Regions from separate parts of the Bradyrhizobium canariense genome, predicted to be linked through region 1. Evidence: predicted binding sites of a transcription regulator. Region 1 holds the regulator's gene; the other holds the start of a gene.
The links. The regulator HrcA, encoded in region 1, represses chaperone genes, less so after heat shock. The targets are predictions, from matches to a motif close to GTTAGCACTCNCNNNNNGNGAGTGCTAAC.

Region 1 (7,698 bases):
CAGATGCTCGGCCGCTTCCGAAATCGCCAGCTTCAATTCATCGGCCCACATCTGCGGGGTCTGATCGGGGCGGGCGTAAATCAGATCGAACGAGTAGCGATCGAAGGCAGTGCGTGCGATCGCGACCGCATCCAGCGCCTCGCGTGCGGTGTGCAGGCGTCCCAGTGCCTTCAGCGACGCGTCGTCCAGCGCCTGGACGCCAAGCGAAACCCGGTTGACGCCCGCCGTGCGATAGCCGCGAAACCGCGTCGCCTCGACGCTTGTCGGGTTGGCTTCCAGCGTGACTTCGGCACCATCGGCCACGCGCCAATGCTTTCCGATCGCATCCAGGATCGCGCCGACGGTCTGCGGCTGCATCAGTGACGGCGTGCCGCCGCCCAGAAAAATCGATGACACCTCACGGCCGGGCGTTCGCGCCGCGGTGGTCTCGATCTCGCGTGCAAAGGCGCGCGCAAACCGTTCTTCGTCGATCGGCGCATGCCGGACATGGCTGTTGAAATCGCAATAAGGGCATTTCGACAGGCAAAACGGCCAATGCACATAAACGCCGAAGGCTTCTCGTTCAGCGCGGCTCAAGGCAGATCTCCGCGAGCTTGACGAATGCGCGGGCGCGATGCGACAGCCCGAGCCCAAGCGGCGGCAGGCCATGCTTCTCGATGCTGGTCATTTCGCCGAAGGTTCGCGTGTGTCCATCGGGCATGAAGGCCGGATCGTAACCAAAGCCGGCGCTGCCGCGCGGCGGCCACACCAGCGTGCCGTCGGCACGCGCCTCGACCTCCTCGATATGATGGTCGGGCCAGGCCACGCATAATGCAGAAACGAAATGCGCTCTTCGCTTCTCGGGCGTCATGGCGCCGCGCTCCTGCAGCAAGCGCTCGATCCGCGTCATCGCGCCGGTGAAATCCTTGCCGGGGTCTGCCCAGCGCGCCGAAAAGATTCCGGGCGCGCCGTCGAGCGCATCGACCACCAGTCCGGAATCGTCAGCGAATGCCGGAAGCCCAGCAGCCTGCGCGGCGGCGACCGCCTTGATTCTGGCATTGGCGTGAAACGTATCGCCGGTCTCGTCAGGTTCGCCAAGACCAAGTTCGCCCGCCGAAACCGCCTCGATGCCATACGGCGCCAGCAGTTCGCGCATCTCGGCGAGCTTGCCGGGATTGTGGGTTGCGATCACGAGCTTGCCTGTGATTCGGCGGTGCATGTGCTTTTATTCTACGCCAGCCCGTGCCTGATCCCGAATCACGCCACGGCCATTTTCTGCAGATCCACCAGCCGCGCCACGCCTTTGCGCGCCAGCGCCATCAGGGCCAGGAACTCATCCTGCGAGAACGGGGTCTTTTCCGCGGTACCCTGCACCTCGATGATGCGGCCGTCGCCGGTCATTACGAAATTGGCGTCGGTCTCGGCTTCGGAATCCTCGGCATAGTCGAGGTCGAGCACCGGCGTGCCGTTATAGATGCCGCAGGAGATCGCCGCGACGTTGTCGCGCAGCACGTTGGCCTTCACCATGTTGCGGGTCTTCATCCAGCCGATGCAGTCGGCAAGGGCCACCCAGGCGCCGGTGATCGAGGCGGTGCGGGTTCCACCGTCGGCCTGTAACACGTCGCAGTCCACGGTAATCTGGCGCTCGCCCAACGCCTCGAGATCGACGGTTGCTCGTAAGGAGCGCCCAATCAGGCGCTGGATCTCAACGGTACGGCCATTCTGCTTGCCGGCGGAAGCTTCGCGGCGGGTGCGCTCCAGCGTCGCCCGCGGCAGCATGCCATATTCGGCCGTGACCCAGCCGCGGCCCTGGCCCTTGAGCCAGGGCGGCAACCGTTCTTCCAGCGTTGCCGTCACCAGCACATGGGTATCGCCGAATTTCACCATGCAGGAACCCTCGGCATATTTGACGACCCCGCGCTCCAGTGAGACGGGACGCAGTTCATCGGGCGCTCGGCGGCTTGGCCGCATGGGAATCCTCCGGAAATTCAATAAAAATGGCTGGCGGTGCTTGTAGGAGGGGGCGCGGGGTGCGGCAAGGCCCTTGGTCGTCCTTTTCAGGTCAATGGCGCTTGTCACCGGCCCGCCGGATCGACAGATTAGGGTGAAGCTGTGAGGGAGTAGGTAGTGGCCCACCACGATCCGATTGGCCTGATCGCGCCGCATACCGGGCTGGCCCAGCTCAACGAGCGCTCGCGGGACATATTTCGTCAAATCGTCGAGAGTTACCTCGCTACCGGCGAGCCCGTCGGTTCGCGCAATATTTCACGCCTGATCGCGGTGCCGCTCTCGCCGGCCTCGGTACGCAACGTGATGTCGGACCTCGAGCAGCTCGGCCTCGTCTACGCGCCGCATACGTCAGCCGGCCGGCTGCCGACCGAACTGGGCTTGCGGTTCTTCGTCGACGCCCTGATGCAGCTCGGCGATCTCACCGAAGCGGAGCGGCAGTCGATCCAGACCCAGCTCGCGTCCGTCGGCAGGGCGCAATCGGTCGAAGCAGCCCTTGGCGAGGCGCTGACCCGGCTGTCAGGCCTGACCCGTGCGGCGGCGGTGGTGCTCACGGCCAAATCCAATTCACGGCTGAAGCACATCGAGTTCGTGCGGCTGGAACCGGAAAAGGCGCTGGTGGTGCTGGTCGGCGAGGACGGCCAGGTCGAAAACCGCGTGCTGACGCTGCCGCCCGGCGTTCCCCCGTCCGCACTCATCGAAGCGACCAATTTTCTCAACGCGCGGATCAGGGGGCGCACGCTGGCGGAAGCGCGCCTCGAACTTGAAACCGCACTGGCGCAAGACCGCACCGAACTCGATCAGCTGACACAGAAGGTAATCGCCGCGGGGCTCGCCAATTGGTCCGGCGGCGAGAACGAAGACCGGCAGCTGATCGTGCGCGGTCACGCCAATCTGCTGGAGGATCTGCACGCGCTTGAAGATCTGGAGCGCGTGAAATCGCTGTTCGACGATCTCGAGACCAAGCGTGGGGTGGTCGATCTGTTGGGCCGCGCGGAAAGCGCCGAAGGCGTGCGGATTTTCATCGGATCGGAAAACAAGCTGTTTTCGCTGTCCGGTTCCTCCACCATCATCGCGCCTTACAGCGATGGCGCGGGTCATATCGTCGGCGTGCTCGGTGTGATCGGGCCGACACGACTGAACTATGCCCGCGTGATCCCGACGGTGGATTATGCCGCACGCATCGTCAGTCGGATGCTGGGCGGGTGATCCGGCCCGAAATGGGACTTTTGTTTTGACGCGTTCTCTTAACGCGAACCGGCGCCCACTTCGTTCGAAAACGCGATGGAGCGCTTGATTTTCCGCGCCTAAAGCATGATATGCGGGCCAGCAAATCCCCCGTTGACCTGAACACAAAGCGATTTTTTCGAAAAGGCAATCCATGACCGATCCGAACCGGCCAAACGAAGATCAGGCGAATGCGCCGCAGAGCGGCGAGCCCGTGGTCTCCAAGCCCTACATCATGCCGGACGATCCCGAGGAAGGGTCGGTAGAGGCGCTGACGAAGGAAGTGGCTGACACGCGCGACAAGATGCTGCGCACGCTGGCGGAGATGGAAAACCTGCGCAAGCGTACCAGCCGTGAAGTGGCCGATGCGCGAATCTATGGCATCACCGGCTTTGCCCGCGACATCCTCGACATCGCCGACAATCTGCAGCGTGCGCTGGATGCCGTCCCGGCCGAGGCCAAGGCCGCCGCCGATCCCGGCCTAAAGGCGCTGATCGAAGGCGTCGAATTGACCGAGCGATCGCTGCTCAACACGCTGGAGAAAAACGGCGTCAAGAAATTCGATCCGTCGGGCGAGAAATTCGATCCGAATTTTCAGCAGGCGATGTACGAAGTGCCCGATCCGTCGGTCCCCGCCGGAACGGTGGTGCAGGTCGTGCAGGCCGGCTACATGATCGGCGAGCGTGTGCTGCGGCCGGCTCTCGTCGCGGTCTCGAAGGGCGGCGCGAAAGCAGCGCCCGTGGCAAATTAGAATCTAGACCGCAATATCCCCGGACTGGATGCGCTTGACGCCGGCTTTGGTCATGTCGGCCCAAGCCTTGGCGAGCGAGCCCTGGGTGTCGATGCCGCGGCAGGCGTCTTCGACCACATAGGTCTCGAAGCCGGCTTTGCGCGCATCGAGCGCGCTCCAGGCCACGCAAAAATCGGTGGCCAGTCCTGCCACGAACAAGCGCTTCACCTGTCGCGCCGTGAGATAGGCGGCAAGCCCGGTCGCGGTCTTGCCGTCGGCCTCGGTGAAGGCCGAATAGCTGTCGACGTCCTTGTGGAATCCCTTGCGAACGATGAGTTCGGCCTGCGGGATCGAGAGATCCTTGGAAAGCGCTGCGCCCTCGGTTCCCTGCACGCAGTGATCGGGCCACAGCACCTGTTTGCCATAGGGCAGATCGATGGTCTCGAACGGCTTTTTGCCCGGGTGGGCGGAGGCGAACGAGATGTGTCCCGCGGTGTGCCAGTCCTGGGTCATCACCACATTGGCAAAACCCTTGGCGATGCGGTTGATGATCGGCACGACCTGATCGCCGTCCTTTACGGCGAGGCTGCCGCCGGGCAGGAAACAGTTCTGGACATCGATGACCAGAAGCGTCGATGCGTCATCAGGCTTGATCAATGCGGCTGCCTTTGGCTTGCTTGAAACAAAGGTCGCGAGAGCTATCGTGCCGAAACCTGTCAGAATCCGCCTTCGATCCAACATGGCGCTTCTCCCTCACCTGGAGATCGCATCAGCAAATCAGGTCGCGGAGCGCGCGTAAAGCGGATTGCGTTCGCGCGACGGATCGAAATCTCGGGCGGTCGATGGACCGGGAATCAGCCGCGCTGCTGAAGTCCGTCACGCACGGCACGGAAACGCGGGAACGCCTTTTCCCACTGGTCGCGTGGGGAGCTTCCAACGATGCGCAGCACGGTCGGGCCGCCAAACCTCAGCCACTGCACCACGGTGACCTTGGTATTGTCCTTGCCGCTGGTCGCATCGATCCGCGTTTCATAACCGGGCGAACCGTCGATCCGGATCGGCTCGGACATCGTGATCCGCGCTTCACGCACGCCGGGAAACGAGGTCAGGGCCTGTTGGGCAAACCGGTCACGATCGTCGGGTGTGGCCGGCGACTGTCCGAGGACGCCGATCACCATGAAGGGGGCTGCCTCAAATCCGGTTGATTCATCGCCATCGGCCAGAACAAGGGCGGCGCCGACCGCGAGCGTGCGGACATTTTTGAAATCGGCGAGGGCAGTGACCTTGAACGGCATCTGCGCCAGCTGCTCGTCGACCGGAACTTCCTTGCGGATAACCGCCGTGGCAAACATCTTCCGTATCGCGTCGTCGCTGTAGATTTTGATCGCGTTCTCGGGAACCTGCACCGCGATATAGCCGGAGAACGTACCGCCCGGCATGATCATCGAATAGCGTCGCACGCCGACAGCGCCATCCTTGGCGTCTTCGGCGGTGTAATAGGCGGTGCCGGCCGCGGTCTCGATACTCTGGGGCCGGATGCCGGCAAGGTTTGACGTATCGGCCTTAAAGGCATTCATGACTTCGGTGTAGGCGTTGGCCGGAAGCTCGGCCACCAGCACCTTGACGCTCTGGTCTTCGGTCTCGAACCCGAGGAAGGTTTTTGCGGGCGCCAGGCCGACCAGCGGCGTCAGTCCCACCCGGATGCCCGGTGGAAAGACCGCGTCGGCGGCAAAGGCCGGGCACAAGGTGGCAACAACGAGGGCAACTACGGACAAAAACCGAATGTGCGTCATGAAAAGTCTACTGGGTTTGCATTGAGGCCGTTCAATGGTCGGCGGGTCGCGGCGGGGTCACGGGTAGCCCCCGATTCAGTCGCCTGCTTTTACCCGGTTTGGCGCTCCGGCAACAGGCCGCGCCGGGGAGCTCTTAACCTATCGTCTGCCGGCTCCCTCTGCGAGGGGGAGGCCCCAATAGGGGGTATTCGCTGGCCGGTCAGGCCCGGCATGCCCTGGACGGCTCGGCCTGCTCGACACTATCTTTCAAGGGGCGGGGTTTTCGCGGGCGAAGGTTGCGTCCAGTCCTTGCAGGCCATGCCCCCCCTCCTATATGAGGCTCACCGTCGCAATATCGCGAGTATTTGAACGTCTGGGGGTTCGGTTCGGTGCGCCGTCAGGGCCCAGCCAACCTGCCGCAAAAAGAAGGATATGAGGACCATGGGAAAGGTCATTGGGATCGATCTCGGCACCACGAATTCGTGCGTCGCCGTAATGGATGGCAAAACAGCAAAAGTCATCGAGAACGCAGAGGGTATGCGGACGACCCCGTCGATCGTCGCTTTCAGCGATGATGGCGAGCGCCTCGTCGGCCAGCCTGCCAAGCGTCAGGCGGTAACCAATCCCGAACGCACCTTCTTCGCCGTCAAGCGTCTCGTCGGCCGCCGCTACGATGACCCGATGGTCGAGAAGGACAAGAAGCTTGTCCCCTACAAGATCGTCAAGGCGTCCAACGGCGATGCCTGGGTCGAGGCCGACGGCAAGAGCTATTCGCCCTCGCAGGTCTCCGCTTTCATTCTGCAGAAGATGAAAGAGACCGCGGAAGCCCATCTCGGCCAGAAGGTCGATCAGGCCGTCATCACCGTTCCCGCCTATTTCAACGACGCGCAACGTCAGGCTACCAAGGATGCCGGCAAGATCGCCGGCCTTGAAGTGCTGCGCATCATCAACGAGCCGACCGCCGCCGCGCTGGCCTACGGTCTCGACAAGTCGAAAGCCGGCACCATCGCGGTGTACGATCTCGGCGGCGGCACCTTCGACGTCTCGGTCCTGGAGATCGGCGATGGCGTGTTCGAGGTGAAGTCGACCAACGGCGATACGTTCCTCGGCGGTGAAGACTTCGACATGCGGCTCGTCAGCTATCTGGCCGATGAGTTCCAGAAGGAGCAGGGCATCAACCTGCGCAACGACAAGCTTGCCTTGCAGCGCCTGAAAGAGGCCGCCGAAAAGGCCAAGATCGAATTGTCGTCGACCACGCAGACCGAAATCAATCTGCCGTTCATTACGGCCGATCAGACCGGGCCGAAGCATCTGACGATGAAGCTGACGCGCGCCAAGTTCGAGGCGCTGGTTCAGGATCTCGTCGAAAAGACCATCGAGCCCTGCCGCAAGGCGCTGAAGGATGCCGGCCTCACTGCCGGCGAAATCGGCGAAGTGGTGCTGGTTGGCGGCATGACCCGCATGCCGAAGATCCAGGAAGTGGTGAAGCAGTTCTTCGGCAAGGAGCCGCACAAGGGCGTCAACCCCGACGAAGTCGTCGCGATTGGCGCTGCGATCCAGGCCGGCGTGCTGCAAGGCGACGTCAAGGACGTGCTGCTGCTCGACGTGACGCCGCTGTCGCTCGGCATCGAAACGCTGGGTGGCGTATTCACGCGCATCATCGACCGCAACACCACGATCCCGACCAAGAAGAGTCAGGTGTTCTCGACCGCTGAGGATAACCAGAACGCCGTCACCATCCGCGTCTTCCAGGGCGAGCGCGAAATGGCGGCCGACAACAAGGTTCTCGGTCAGTTCGACCTGATGGGTATTCCTCCGTCGCCGCGCGGCATGCCGCAAATCGAGGTAACCTTCGACATCGACGCCAATGGCATCGTCAACGTCTCGGCCAAAGACAAGGCGACCGGCAAGGAGCAGCAGATCCGGATCCAGGCATCCGGCGGTCTGTCCGAAGCCGACATCCAGAAGATGGTCAAGGACGCC
Region 2 (7,698 bases), 2.9 Mb from region 1:
CCACCCTATTCCAGCCGCTCCACATTGCGCAGCGTTGGAAACAGCTTCATCCACAATAGCGCGATCGCGACCGTTGCGACGCCGCCCAGCACCGCCGCCGGCATGGCGCCGAGCAGCGCCGCGGTGACGCCGCTTTCGAACTGACCGAGCTGATTGGACGCGTTGATGAACAGGAAGTTCACGGCGCCGACCCGGCCGCGCATGTCGTCAGGCGTGGCGAGCTGCACCAGTGAAAAGCGGATCACCACGCTGACGGTGTCGGCCGCTCCCAGGATCGCCAGCGCCACGATCGAAAGCCACATCCAGTGGGACATGGCGAACGCCGTCGTCGCCGCCCCGAACACGATGACGGCCTGAAACATACTCAATCCGACATGGCGGTTGATGGTATGGCGCGCCAGGATCGCGGTCATCACCAGCGCACCGACCGCGGGCGCCGCGCGCAGGATTCCGAGGCCCAACGGTCCGGTCTGCAAGACGTCGTGCGCGTAGATCGGCAGCAGCGCTGTCACGCCGCCAAACAGCACCGCGAACAGATCCAGCGAGATCGTGCCCAGGATCGCGGGATTATTCCGGATGAACCTGACGCCCGCGAACAGATCGCCCGGCGTCGCGGAATCCCTCGGTGCGACCGGTTGCATCAGACGGATAGCGCCGGTGAATATCATCCCCATCAGCCAGAACGCCACCATGATGCCATAGGGCAGACCGGGCGAGAGGGCATAGGCGAGACCACCGAGCGCGGGTCCGGTGATCGTCGCGATCTGATTGGCGCCGCTCGACAGCGCGGTGGCGCGCTGCAGCGAGCCCCGTGGCGCGATCAGCGGCAGCAGCGCCGCTGTCGCCGGACTTTCGAACGCCCCGGTCGTCCCAAGCACGGCGGTGGCGATAAAGATGTGGACCACGCTGAGCCAGCCCGCATAGGCGCCCCAGGCGAGGAACAGCGCCGTCACGGCCTCGGCCAATTGGCAGATCTGCACCACGCGCTTGCGCTCGTAACGGTCCGCCGCATGGCCCGCGACGAAGACCAATAGCGCGGTCGGGAGAAACTGCACCAGCCCGACCATGCCCAGATCGAACGCACTGCCGGTGAGATCGTAGACCTGCCAGCCGATCGCCACCGCCCCGATCTGGCTGGAGAAACGCGAAAGGCTTCGCGAGAGCAGGAAGAAAACCAGGGACCCTTGCTTGAGCAAAGTGCCAGCGCCCACTGGCATCGTGGAAGACATTTTCGGTGGGTTCCTGCATTTTTCCGATGTGCGGGCGGTCGCCGCCCCACTTCCTTGCTGGTCGTGCCGTGACTGACCACGGGCCTGATGTCAATGGCCCGACTGCCCCGCGCATGCGGCATTGCGCTTCAAAGCGGGCCGCTGTCATAATCGCTGGGCCTCGGGGGATTCATGCTTCAACTGCAATCGGCGTTCGGCGTCATCGCATTGCTCGCGATCGCATGGGCATTCGGCGAGAACCGCCGGGCGGTATCGCCAAAGCAGACGGCGATAGGACTCGTCGTGACGATCCTGACCGCGATCGTGCTGATCAAGCTGCCATTCGTGACGCGCGCCTTCGGGGCGATCAACGATGCCGTCGGCGCCATTGCCGCGGCCTCGCGCGCCGGCACCTCCTTCGTGTTCGGTTATCTCGGCGGCGGCGCGCTGCCGTTCGACCTGAAAGCGCCCGGCGCCGATTTCATCCTGGCGTTCCAGGCGCTGCCCGTCGTGCTGATCATGAGCGCGCTCACCACGCTGTTGTTTTACTGGCGCGTGCTGCCGCCGGTCGTTCGCGGCATGGCGTGGCTGTTGGAGCGCACGCTCGGCGTTGGCGGCGCGGTCGGGCTTTCGACCGCCGCCAACATCTTTCTCGGCATGGTGGAAGCGCCGTTGTTCATCCGCCCCTATCTGGCGCAACTGACGCGCAGCGAATTATTCCTGGTAATGACCGGCGGCATGGCGGGAATCGCCGGCACCGTGCTCGTGCTCTACGCAACATTGTTGGCGCCGCTGATCCCCGATGCGGCGGCGCATTTCGTCATCGCCTCCGTGCTGGGCGCGCCTGCCGCGATCCTGGTCAGCCTGATCATGGTGCCGGAAACGTCGGACAAGCGTACCGGCGGCGCGCTTGAAGACCCCGACATGCACGTCTCCAGCACCATGGATGCGATCGTCAAGGGCACCACGGCCGGGCTCGAACTCCTGCTCAACATCGTCGCGATGCTGATCGTGCTGGTGGCGCTGGTTCATCTTGTCAACGCCATCCTCGGGCTGTTGCCCGATCTCGGCGGCGCGGCGATTTCGCTGCAGCGGCTGCTCGGCTACGCCATGGCGCCGGTGTGCTGGCTGATGGGCCTGCCCTGGCCGCAGGCGATCACGGCAGGAAGCCTGATGGGCACCAAGACCGTGCTCAACGAATTGATCGCCTATGTCGATCTCTCAAAACTCGGCCCGGACGCGCTCGATCCGCGCTCGCGGCTGATCATGCTCTATGCGATGTGCGGCTTTGCCAATTTCGGCAGCCTCGGCATCATGATCGGCGGGCTCGGCACCATGGCGCCGGAACGCCGCGACGACATCAATTCACTCGGGCTGAAATCGATCGTCTCGGGCACGCTGACGACCTGCCTGATCGGCGCAATCGTGGGGATGTTAAGCTGACACATGAACGTCATTCCGGGGCGCGCGAAGCGCGAACCCGGAATCCGGAAGTTATGGCTTGGGATTCCGGGTTCGGACGCTATGCGTCGCCCCGGAATGACGACTCCATCACATCGAAAGCTCGACTGTCTTAAACTCCGCGGGCAGGATCACTTCCAGCAACTCGACGTCATCTGAATAATCCATGATCAGGTGCTTGATCTTCGGCGGTTGGGTCCAGGCACTGCCCTGCTGCATCAAGGTTTCGCCCTGCCCTTCCATGTAGGTCTTCACCCAGCCCTTCAGCACGTAGACCATCTGAAAGTCGACGTCATGGAAATGCAGTTTCGAGACTTCCGCCGGATTGCACGGTCCGATCAGCCGGATCACATGCGCCTGGACGAGACCGTTACTCGCGGCGGCAACACCGAGATCGCGATAATGCGCGTATGTGCGCAGGCCGTCGGCTTTGAAATCCTCATCGCGATGATGGCTGATGGCGATGCGCTGCTTCGGACGCGTACGCTTGACCGGCGCTGGCGTGCGCCCCTTGCTCTTGAGCGGCTTTCGCGCCGAGGATTTGGCGGCAACTTTGCGTGCCGGCGATTTTTTCCGTGCGGCGGTGCGGGCCGCAGCCCGCGCAGTCGGCTTCCTGGTGGGCTGTTTTTTAGCGGGCTTCTTTTTGGCCATCGACGCTCTCCCTTTCCGTTATCCGGAAAGGTTAGCACATCTGTCGCTCGTAGGGTGGGCTAAGCGATAGCGAGCCCACCTACACGTCGCGGATTTCCGTTGCGACCGCTACGGTGGACACGGCGCAAGGCGCCTTTGCCCACCCTACGAGATTCGCCTAATGCAGCCGGAACACGCCGTCGACGGCGCGAAGCTCAGCCGGCTTGATCAGCTTGGAATGCGCGACGGTGACCGAGAACAACGGCCCTTCGAGTTTCTCCTCCCAGAAGGCGAGAAAATCTTTCAGCGCCGGAAATTTCGGAAACAAATCGTAGTTCTGCCAGACATAGGTTTGTAACAGCGAGGGATGATCGGGCATTCGATAAAGTATTTGCGCTGTCGTCAGCCCATAACCCAGCACCTGTTTCCGGAAGTCTTCGGAAACCCCAACCCGCGAGACCATGCCAACCTCCATTGCTGGAGCGCATTTTCAAGGGATGGCCGGGAGCCACCCGGTGGAGATGCGCTCACATGAGAGAAATGTGACGCACGATACCAACCCATCACAAGCCTAAATGTTTAATGAATTGTTGAAATTTCTTGCGTTAGCAGCAGCTTACCGCAGGTGCTAATGGGGCGGCGCGCAGCGTTAACGATGCCGGATAAAATTGGCAGGCGTCACTTTCGAGTGCCAATTTTTCTGCTAGAAGCCCTTGTCCCCCGCACAGCCTTCCATTATGTCCAGAACGCGCACGCTGGCACTCGCCGGCGTGGACTGCTAATCCATAAAACTCAATAGCAACTTCAAAAGCTTAGGAGGACTGCATGAAATTCCGTCCGCTTCACGACCGCGTCGTGGTCAAGCGCATCGACGCCGAAGAGAAGTCCGCAGGCGGCATCATCATTCCGGACAGTGCCAAGGAAAAGCCCTCGCAGGGCGAAGTTACCGCCGTCGGCCCGGGTGGCCGCGACGAAGCTGGCAAGCTGATCCCGATCGACCTCAAGGTCGGCGACCGCGTTCTGTTCGGCAAATGGTCTGGCACCGAGGTCAAGATCGACGGCCAGGAGCTGTTGATCATGAAGGAAAGCGACATCATGGGTGTGCTCGACGAGCCCGCCGCCAAGAAGAAGGCCGCTTAAGCGCCTTTTCCCTCCCCCCTTTCAAGGAAACAAAATATGTCAGCTAAAGAAGTCAAATTCGGCGTCGACGCGCGCGACCGCATGCTGCGCGGTGTCGATATTCTGGCCAACGCCGTCAAGGTGACGCTCGGCCCCAAGGGCCGCAACGTTGTGCTCGACAAGTCGTTCGGCGCTCCCCGCATCACCAAGGACGGCGTCACCGTCGCCAAGGAAATCGAGCTCGACGACAAGTTCGAGAACATGGGCGCACAGATGGTGCGCGAAGTCGCCTCCAAGTCGGCTGACGCTGCCGGCGACGGCACCACCACCGCGACCGTTCTGGCGGCTGCGATCGTTCGTGAAGGCGCCAAGTCGGTTGCCGCCGGCATGAACCCGATGGATCTGAAGCGCGGTATCGACATGGCGGTGGAAGCCGTCGTCGCCGACCTCGTCAAGAACTCCAAGAAGGTCACCTCGAACGAGGAAATCGCCCAGGTCGGCACCATCTCCGCCAACGGCGACGCCGAAATCGGCAAGTTCCTCTCCGACGCCATGAAGAAGGTCGGCAACGAGGGCGTCATCACGGTTGAGGAAGCCAAGTCGCTCGAGACCGAACTCGACGTCGTCGAAGGCATGCAGTTCGACCGCGGCTACATCTCGCCCTACTTCGTCACCAACGCCGACAAGATGCGCGTTGAATTCGACGACGCCTATATCCTGATCAACGAGAAGAAGCTCTCCAACCTGAACGAACTGCTTCCGCTTTTGGAAGCCGTGGTGCAGACCGGCAAGCCGCTTGTCATCGTCGCGGAAGACGTCGAAGGCGAGGCTTTGGCCACGCTGGTCGTCAACCGTCTGCGCGGTGGTCTGAAGGTTGCGGCCGTCAAGGCTCCGGGCTTCGGCGATCGCCGCAAGGCCATGCTGCAGGACATCGCGGTGCTGACCGGCGGTCAGGCGATCTCGGAAGATCTCGGCATCAAGATGGAGAACGTCACGCTGCAGATGCTCGGTCGCGCCAAGAAGGTGATGATCGACAAGGAAAACACCACCATCGTCAATGGCGCCGGCAAGAAGGCCGACATCGAAGCACGCGTTACGCAGATCAAGGCGCAGATCGAGGAAACCACCTCGGACTACGACCGTGAGAAGCTGCAGGAGCGTCTGGCCAAGCTCGCAGGCGGCGTCGCGGTGATCCGCGTCGGCGGTGCGACCGAAGTCGAAGTGAAGGAGCGCAAGGATCGCGTTGATGACGCGATGCATGCAACCCGCGCAGCCGTCGAGGAAGGCATCGTTCCGGGCGGCGGCGTCGCCCTGCTCCGTGCTTCCGAGCAGCTCAAGGGCCTGCGCACCAAGAACGACGACCAAAAGACCGGCGTCGAGATCGTGCGCAAGGCGCTGTCCGCGCCGGCCCGCCAGATCGCGATCAACGCGGGTGAAGATGGTTCCGTCATCGTCGGCAAGGTTCTCGAGAACAAGTCGTACAATTACGGCTTCGACTCGCAGACCGGCGAATATGGCGATCTGGTCAAGAAGGGCATCATCGACCCGACCAAGGTGGTCCGTGCGGCGATCCAGAACGCGGCTTCGGTTGCGGCTCTGCTGATCACCACCGAAGCCATGGTGGCCGAACTGCCGAAGAAGAACGCCGGCGGCGGCGCTGGCGGCATGCCTCCGGGCGGCGGCATGGGCGGCATGGACTTCTAAGTCCAGTTCGCTTCAAGCGGTTACAAGAATGCAAAACCCCGGCAGCGATGCCGGGGTTTTTGTTTGGCCGGATTGTTCGATGCTTCGCAGGTCGAATACCTAGCGGATCATCAAGCCCAGACGCTCGGAGCGGACGCTTAGAGCGCGCCCGCTCGAGCCCGGAACCAGCGAGAAATAGATCAGCCCTACGCGACCGATCACGTTCTCGAGCGGAATATAGCCCACCACCGAAAGCATGCGGCTATCGGTCGAGTTATCGCGATTATCGCCTAGCGTGAAGAAGTAACCTGGTGGAACCGTATAGACTTGGGTGTTATCGTAATAACCGCTTTCGGTGCAATCGAGCGTCTCGTACGTCACGCCGTTGGGTAGCGTTTCTCGCCAATGCTTCACTCTGGCGATAGCATCGCCCCCACAAGCACCATCGCCGACGAAATCCTGCAACCGTTCGTGTTTCACGGCGGTGCCGTTGATGTAGAGCAGCCCTTGTTGCATCTGAATACGATCGTGGAGGCTCGACCGCCTATAAGCCTACCCGTGCAGCGCAAAATCAGCGTATTCAGATAAAGGAAAAAAATGCCGATAATCGCGCTGCAGACAACAAAGCCGAGCCAAAGGCGCCAGCCCACCAATTGGTCCAGGAAGCCCAGGCTAAGAAACTGGGAATAGAAACCGGCTATCGCGCCCAGAGCTGCGAGCAACCAGACGAACTGCCGAGGACTTGTTGCAAGAATATGATCAATTGTCCGGCGCGGGCTTAGCCATATGCTGATCCATGGCGATGGGGAGCCTGTGTCTTGCGTTATCGTCATCAAATTTCCTGACCCGGCGAGGGCCCGGCCAACTTAACCAGCCCAAGGCTAAGTGCAATCTCTCTGGCGCTATTGAGGAACGCAAAACCCCGGCAGCGATGCCGGGGTTTCTTTGGGGGGGGGGGGGCGCGTTGTCTTCAAAACGTCACGCGATCAACGCCCGGTCAACTTTGCTGATACTGGCTCTTGCCGATCTCGAATATGAAGTGCGGCGTCGCACCGGATAGCTCGCGGGTGAAAAGCTCGCTGCGCCTCACACCACCGATCTTGGTCATCGCACCCTGAGAGCGCCAGTTCTCCTCTCCCACCCAGAAGACGACCGTATCGACGAACGTAAATGCGTGATCGAGCATCAGGCGTTTGACTTCGCGATTGGTTTGTCCGCCCCAATGGCTGCGGACAATGAACGTCCAGCCGATCTCGATTTCGCTACGTTCAGCGTCATAACCATAGTAGCGGCTTGAGCCGATCAGCCGGTTTGTCGAACGATCAACAAATACAAACGCCATTTTCGATGCAACCGCGCTGTCGAAATATTCCCTGAATACCGGCTCGGTGTAGCGGTTGGAACGCGGATGCACCTTCCAGATTTCCGGATCGGAGCCCGCAGCGAACAACTCCGGCCAGTCGCCTGCCGACACCGGTCTTATGAGGGTGGTCGGACCGATCAAGGTCGGTTGAAAATCAGGCTGCGACATAGCGGGTGGATCGCATTGTTCGAGGTGCGGTCGAAATATCCATGATGACAAACTAGCACAAACCAC

Region 2: a site for HrcA is predicted at 4,054-4,082, ahead of BLV09_RS01935 (co-chaperone GroES). Genes of this name have one in related genera too.

What each region holds. Positions count from the first base shown of each region.
Region 1 covers NZ_LT629750.1:5,352,922-5,360,619, forward strand. The annotation lists gene hemW (radical SAM family heme chaperone HemW) at 1-576, opposite strand, end outside; gene rdgB (RdgB/HAM1 family non-canonical purine NTP pyrophosphatase) at 563-1,198, opposite strand; gene rph (ribonuclease PH) at 1,237-1,950, opposite strand; gene hrcA (heat-inducible transcriptional repressor HrcA) at 2,107-3,195, shown strand; gene grpE (nucleotide exchange factor GrpE) at 3,368-3,964, shown strand; gene pncA (bifunctional nicotinamidase/pyrazinamidase) at 3,968-4,684, opposite strand; gene BLV09_RS25465 (hypothetical protein) at 4,798-5,736, opposite strand; gene dnaK (molecular chaperone DnaK) at 6,157-7,698, shown strand, end outside.
Region 2 covers NZ_LT629750.1:406,635-414,332, reverse strand. The annotation lists gene BLV09_RS01955 (MFS transporter) at 6-1,229, opposite strand; gene BLV09_RS01950 (NupC/NupG family nucleoside CNT transporter) at 1,401-2,651, shown strand; gene BLV09_RS01945 (cupin domain-containing protein) at 2,760-3,320, opposite strand; gene BLV09_RS01940 (usg protein) at 3,478-3,762, opposite strand; gene BLV09_RS01935 (co-chaperone GroES) at 4,125-4,439, shown strand; gene groL (chaperonin GroEL) at 4,476-6,122, shown strand; partial or broken gene lepB (signal peptidase I) at 6,222-6,629, opposite strand; gene BLV09_RS01920 (GNAT family N-acetyltransferase) at 7,099-7,632, opposite strand.